DNA from 2 places in the Anaerotignum faecicola genome. Region 2 is predicted to be linked to the other one. Evidence: riboswitches for the same ligand, from Rfam matches in the RefSeq annotation. Region 2 holds a riboswitch; the other holds the start of a gene.
The links. Region 2 has a riboswitch for lysine ahead of EJE48_RS00480 (aspartate-semialdehyde dehydrogenase). Riboswitches for the same ligand answer to the same signal wherever they lie in the genome.
Positions count from the first base shown of each region.

Region 1 (3,416 bases), on a different contig from region 2:
TTATAATGCGGTACTGTGGGCAGTCGAAAACGGCATTACCGGCGGTACATCCGCTACAACCTTCTCCCCCGACGCTCCTTGCTCCCGTGGACAGATTGTTGCCTTCCTGTGGCGCAGCAAGCAGTCCCCTATGGTTGCGGCAGAAAATCCGTTTATGGATGTGAATGCAGCGGATTATTACCATGATGCAGTGCTTTGGGCGGCAGAAAACGGCATTACCGGCGGCACAGGCGCAAATACCTTCAGCCCCGATGCCCCCTGCACACGCGCACAGATTGTAACATTCCTGTATCGCGCATTGCATAAGTAACCCCTTTCCCCAACTGCCTTTCTGTTGGGATATAAAAAACGGCGTAACCGAAATCGGTTACGCCGTTTTTAGTATAAATTATTTTATAAACGTCTTTTTATTTCTCTGCCGGAACTTCCTTATCCCCGTACAATTTACGGATAGCAAGAATTACAACAACCATGGAAACGATTGCGATAGGCAGGTTGATCATCCAATTCTGGATGAGTGCCGCCAGAACGTAGTTCACAGCGGAAACAGCCGCTACAGTCAGTGCATAGGGCAGCTGTGTGGATACATGGTTGATGTGGTCACACTGCGCACCTGTGGATGCCATGATGGTGGTATCGGAGATAGGAGAGCAATGGTCACCGCAAACCGCACCTGCCAATGTAGCCGCTACGGTAATGGTCAGCATTTCACTGCCTGTCTGCATAATAGGCACAACGATAGGCAGGAGAATACCGAAAGTACCCCAGGAGGTACCTGTTGCAAATGCAAGGAACACCGCGATACAGAATACGATAATGGGGATAAAGACCTGCAAAACGCCTGTGCTGTTTGCCAGAATACCCGCAACGAATACATCCGCGCCCAAAAGCCCTGTGATACCGGACAGTGTCCATGCAAATGTCAGAATCATGATTGCAGGAACCATCGCCTTAAAGCCTTCGGGAAGCGCTTCCATGAACTGGTGGAAGGTCAGCACGCGGCGAGGGATATACAGCAAGAAGGTAATCAGCAGTGCCGCCGCAGAACCAAGCAGAAGGCCTGTAGGTGCAGAGCAGTTTGCAAAGGCTTTGATGAAGCTTTCGCCGTCAAAGAAGCCGCCTGTGTAAATCATGCCGATGATACAGCAGATAATCAGCACGATAACGGGCAGAACCAGGTCGATAACCTTACCATTGCCCACTACCTCGGATTCTGCCTCTGCACTTGCAAAGGGTCTTGCATCTGTGGTATAGAGATCATTGTTCAGCTGTGCATTTCTTTCATGCTCCAGCATAGGGCCGAAGTCTGTATTGGTGATAGTCAGTGTCAGCATTGCTACAATACTCAGCAGTGCATAGAAGTTATAGGGAATGGCTCTGATGAACAAATCCAAGCCGTTCACGCCCTCAACTACGCCGGCTACTGCCGCAGCCCAGGAGGAAATGGGAGCAATGATACAGATAGGAGCCGCTGTTGCGTCGATAATATACGCAAGCTTCGCTCTGGAAACCTTATGCGTATCCGTAACGGGACGCATAACAGAGCCTACGGTCAGGCAGTTGAAATAGTCATCCACGAATACCAGAACGCCCAGCAGGAAGGTGGACAGCAGTGCGCCCTTTCTTGTTTTGATTGCCTTAACTGCCCAACGGCCATACGCCGCAGAGCCGCCTGCCTTATTCATCAGCGCAACCATGATACCCAGAATAACAAGGAAAATCAGAATCCCCACATTGTCGCTGTCGGAAAGCTTTGCCAGCATACCGCCGTCTGTGATATCAGTGAAAATCGTCAGATAGGTCAGCTTGGGGCTGAAGTTCGCATAGAACAGACCGCCGACCACGATACCGATGAACAAAGAGGAATAAACCTCCTTTGTAATCAGTGCCAGAATGATTGCAACCAGCGGAGGCACCAGAGACCATGCGGTTGCATACATTTTACTTGTGTGCTCTGCCGCTTCTGCATCGCCCGCAAAAACGGTTACGGACATGGCTGCCGCTACCAGAACAACCACAAAGAGCGTTCCCAGCCATGTTTTTTTGATGTTGCTTTTTGTTTTCATAACCCTTCTCCTTTCAGAAAATCTTAAATGATAAAAACAGTAATAAAGGAATAAATAAGATGATATCGGTTGTCCCCAAATTTCGGAAACAAAAAAGCCCTGCGCAAAGCGCACGGCATCAGAAACATAAAAATATGCTGAAATTCCGATAGCGCTCCACATCCGTGACAGTACATTACATTTTTTGCAATGTCCCAGCAGCTTCTTCCCTTGGGCAGAAAAAACCACTTCGGCAACGCCGCCTTTCCCCCTCCTGCCGCCCACGGCTCTATTGGGAGAGGATACTCATCGTCATTGCACCTCTATCTTCCTTATTTGTTGTCTGACGTTTCTGCCAGACTATTCTTCATTCATAACATACCGAAGCACTAAAGTCAAGCCTTTCTGTAAAAAAGAACAGGTTTTACGGTTTTTTGTTGACTTTTGCGCGAAAACAAGGGCAAACGGTTTTTCTGCGGATACATTCCTTCTTTTGCATCGACAATACACGCCACCTCTGTTTTTTATTCACATATTCGCGTGAATATTGCATAAACTATGTATACAATACACATATACACAGCTTCTATCGGAATTATCAAAGCATTTTTTTGCAGAACAGCAGCAAATTCTATATAGTTTTTGCAGATTTCCTCTCTGATTTTTGTCTATTTTATCTCTCGTATTTTTATTTCTCTCCGTTCTCGCTCTGCAATTCGCTAAAATTGAATAATTATACATATATTTATTGACTTCACCCATAAGGAGTATATAATAAGAATAACTCATCATTACCATGGGGTAATCATTTATTTCGGAAGAAAAAGAAAGGAAGGAACAGCCTGATGAAGCATAAGGTATACATCGACGGGCAGGCAGGCACAACAGGTCTGCAGCTGCGTCAGAAGCTGCAAAATCACAAAGATGTGGAAATCCTCTTAATCAGCGAGGAGCTGCGAAAGGATGAGGCAGAGCGAAAAAGACTGATGAACGAGGCAGAAGTTGTTTTTCTCTGTCTGCCGGATGATGCGGCAAGAGAGGCGGTTAAGCTGGTGGAAAACCCGAACACCTGCATTATTGACGCAAGCACAGCCCACCGCACAGATCCCGATTGGGTATACGGCTTTCCTGAGCTTTCCCCTCTGCATAAGGAAAAAATCAGGCATGCAAAGCGCATTGCCAACCCCGGCTGCCATGCCACAGGCTTTATTGCGGCGGTTTATCCCCTCATTCGGCTTGGTATCATCGGGACGGATTATCCCTTGACAGCGCACAGTCTGACAGGCTACAGCGGCGGTGGCAAGGCAATGATTGCCGAATATGAAGCGGAGAACCGCTCTCCCCTGTTCGACAGCCCCAGACAGTACGGCT
Region 1 covers NZ_BHVZ01000014.1:151,736-155,151, reverse strand. The annotation lists gene EJE48_RS10765 (S-layer homology domain-containing protein) at 1-310, shown strand, start outside; gene EJE48_RS10760 (Na+/H+ antiporter NhaC family protein) at 408-2,066, opposite strand; lysine riboswitch at 2,208-2,379, opposite strand; gene argC (N-acetyl-gamma-glutamyl-phosphate reductase) at 2,891-3,416, shown strand, end outside.
Region 1: it holds a riboswitch for lysine, as region 2 does, so the genes downstream of both, EJE48_RS10760 (Na+/H+ antiporter NhaC family protein) here and EJE48_RS00480 (aspartate-semialdehyde dehydrogenase) in region 2, are expected to answer to the same signal.

Region 2 (3,416 bases):
CACTTTTCTCATGCGGCTTTGCAAAGCTATAGCCATCCGTAACCTCCAGCAGCTCCATCCCTGCCGCCTGCAAGGCCTGTGCCACTTCCTCTGTTGTATAGGCTCTTTCGTAGTGGTATTCCTCCACACGCTCATATAATCCGTTTTCCTGCTCAATAAAAAAGCTTACATAATATTCATTGATTTTTTCTTCCTCGTCGTAATCATTCTCCCAGATATACGCCGCTGCTTCCTCTGCCGAGCCAAACGCCCTCTGCCCCAGTACCTCTCGAAATTTATATTCCGTATTCATATCAAATAAAAAGAGGCTCTCCTTTTTCATGTGAGCGGCAATGCTTTGGAAGGCACTCTCCAACTGCCCGTCTTCAATCAAATAATTCATGCAGTCGCAAAGGCTCAGAATACAATCTGCCTGCTCGCCCAGATCCAGCTCCGTCATATCCTGACAGGCAAGCCGCACCGAAACACCCGCCTCCATCGCCTTGTGGTCTGCCTCTGTTAGCATTTCGGGGGAAAGGTCAACGCCAATCACATCGAAGCCCTCCTGCGCCAGAGGAAGCAGAATACTGCCTGTCCCACAGCCTAAATCCAGAATCGTTTTCGGCGCGATGCCGTATTTTTTCCAAACCGCATGGATGTGGTCGAGCCATTCGTCATATTCCACTTGTTCCATAAAAAGATCATATACCGATGCAAAGGTTTCGTATGCGCTCATAAAGCCCTCCTCCATGCCCTTCTACAGAGAGATATTCGTTCACAATTTTATATTATAGCTCTATCCGTTTTTAAATGCAAGCAGGAATCCTTATAGACAGGAAATGTCTTTCTGCTGTCCATACCCCTGTCCACTCCCTGTCCTTTTAGGTGTCCACTCTGTCCACTTTGTCCGCTTCTGTCCGCTTTCGCTCCGCCGTTTTTCTTGTCCCCATAATGCCGCCGATGCGTCCGCTTTCTCTCGATGTCAGCCCCCTCCAGCCGTACCGCTCCACCTTCTCCAGAAGCCCCAGCTCCTCGGCAACCTCGTATTTCATCGCCAAATCACGCTTTTCCGCCTCGGTCAGTTCCTTCTTTTTTCGCAATCAAATCACCCTTTCTGTCCTTTTCCTTCCACTCAGTATGCACATTTTCCGCCAAAACATGTATTTTGTGCGCAGACGAATGACTCTTTAAAAAATACAATATTTTTTCGTAAATTTATTTGACAGAATACCTATCTGGTGTTAGACTATGAGACAAATACATATTTTTCTAAAGTAGAGGTGCGTTTTTCAAGAGTATCCGGGCAAATGTCATAAGGGATAGAGGAAGCCCGCAGAAAGGGGAAAACGCCGAAGAAGGGATAAGCCTTATCTTTCCCCTTCTGGTTGTGCAGCTAATATCTGTACGACTGTCATTGGAAAACCCAATGGAGCGCTACAAAGAACAATCAAACTGCGGCATTCAAGGATACCACAGTTTCCTTGGAGGTCGGCGCGTGCGTCGGCTGTTTTTGTTTATAGCAAGAAAAACTATTCCAAAGCACAGCCCATCGACCTTTTATCATCGAAAACATTAACGCAAAAGAAAGAAGGATTTTAAAATGAAGAAAATCAATCTCGCCGTAGTCGGCGCAACAGGCATGGTAGGCAGAACTTTCCTGAAGGTTCTGGAGGAAAGACAGCTGCCCATCGAAAACTTCTATGTTATGGCATCTGCCCGTTCCGCAGGCTCCACGTTGAAATTCAATGGCAAGGACTATGTTGTGGAAGAGCTGAATGAGCATTCCTTTGATAAGCCCATTGATATCGCACTGTTCTCCGCAGGCGGCGGCACAAGCGAAAAATTCGCACCCATCGCAGCCGCTCATGGCTGCATCGTCATCGACAACAGCTCCCAGTGGAGAATGGATCCCGCGGTTCCCCTGATTGTTCCCGAGGTAAACCCTGAGGATATCAGCTGGCACAAAAACATCATTGCCAACCCCAACTGCTCCACCATTCAGGCAATGGTTGCGCTGAAGCCTCTGGATGATAAATATAAAATCAAACGTGTGGTTTATTCCACCTATCAGGCAGTATCCGGCGCAGGTGTTGCAGGCTGGAAGGATTTGGAAAACGGCATGAAGGGCGAGGCTCCCAAGAAATTTCCTCACCCCATTGCAAGCAACTGCCTGCCCCACATTGATTCCTTCCTGGATAACGGCTATACAAAGGAAGAAATGAAGATGGTAAACGAAACCAGAAAGATTCTGCATAACGATGCTATGCGCGTGACGGCAACAACGGTTCGTGTACCTGTTTTCGATTCTCACAGCGAATCCATCAACGTGGAATTTGAAAAGCCCTTCGATCTGGATGAGCTGATTGAGGTTCTGAAAAATGCACCCGGTGTTGTTGTGCAGAATGACAGCGCACACAACGAATACCCTATGGCTGTTACCGCAGCAGGCAAGGACGAGGTATTCATCGGACGTATCCGTCGCGACGAAAGCGTAGAAAACGGTGTAAATCTTTGGGTAGTCGCTGACAACATCCGTAAGGGTGCGGCAACAAATGCAGTACAGATTGCGGAAGAAATCATAAAAGCAATGAACGAATAAGTCATTCATACTATATAAGAGAGTTCAATATTCGAAGGAGGTCATACATATGTCTATTTTCACAGGCGCAGGCGTAGCCCTCGTAACACCCATGCATGCTGACGGCAGCGTAAACTTTGATAAAATGAAGGAACTGATTGAATTTCAGATTGCAAATGATACAGATGCGCTGATCATCTGTGGCACAACAGGGGAAGCATCTACCATGTCAGATGAGGTACAGATTGAATGTATCCGCTTCGCAAAAGAGGCTGCAGCAGGTCGTGTTCCCGTTATCGCAGGTGCAGGCAGCAATGATACCGCACACTGTATCGCACTGGCACAGGGCTGCGAAAAGGCAGGCGCTGATGCCGTTCTGCTGGTAACCCCCTACTACAACAAGGCAACACAGAAGGGGCTGATTCTGCACTACACAGCAGTTGCAAACAGCATCAATATTCCCATCATTCTTTACAATGTACCCGGCAGAACCGGTTGCAACATTGCACCCAAGACAGTTGCGGAGCTGGCAAAGGTAAAGAACATCGTTGCAGTGAAGGAAGCAAGCGGCAATCTGTCTCAGGTGGCTGAAATTGCGGCTCTGGTTGGCCCCGATTTCGATATTTACAGCGGCAATGATGACCAGATTCTGCCTGTTTTGTCTCTGGGCGGCAAGGGCGTTATCTCCGTTCTGTCCAACGTAGCACCCAAGCAGACACACGACATGGTTATGCATTATCTGAATGGGGATACAAAGGCGGCTACAAAGCTGCAGCTGGATGCGATTGAATTGATTTCCGCACTGTTCTGCGAAGTAAACCCCATCCCCGTAAAGACTGCGCTGAATGAAATGGGCTAT
Region 2 covers NZ_BHVZ01000001.1:105,694-109,109, forward strand. The annotation lists gene EJE48_RS00470 (class I SAM-dependent DNA methyltransferase) at 1-715, opposite strand, end outside; gene EJE48_RS00475 (small, acid-soluble spore protein, alpha/beta type) at 861-1,079, opposite strand; lysine riboswitch at 1,247-1,424, shown strand; gene EJE48_RS00480 (aspartate-semialdehyde dehydrogenase) at 1,580-2,578, shown strand; gene dapA (4-hydroxy-tetrahydrodipicolinate synthase) at 2,628-3,416, shown strand, end outside.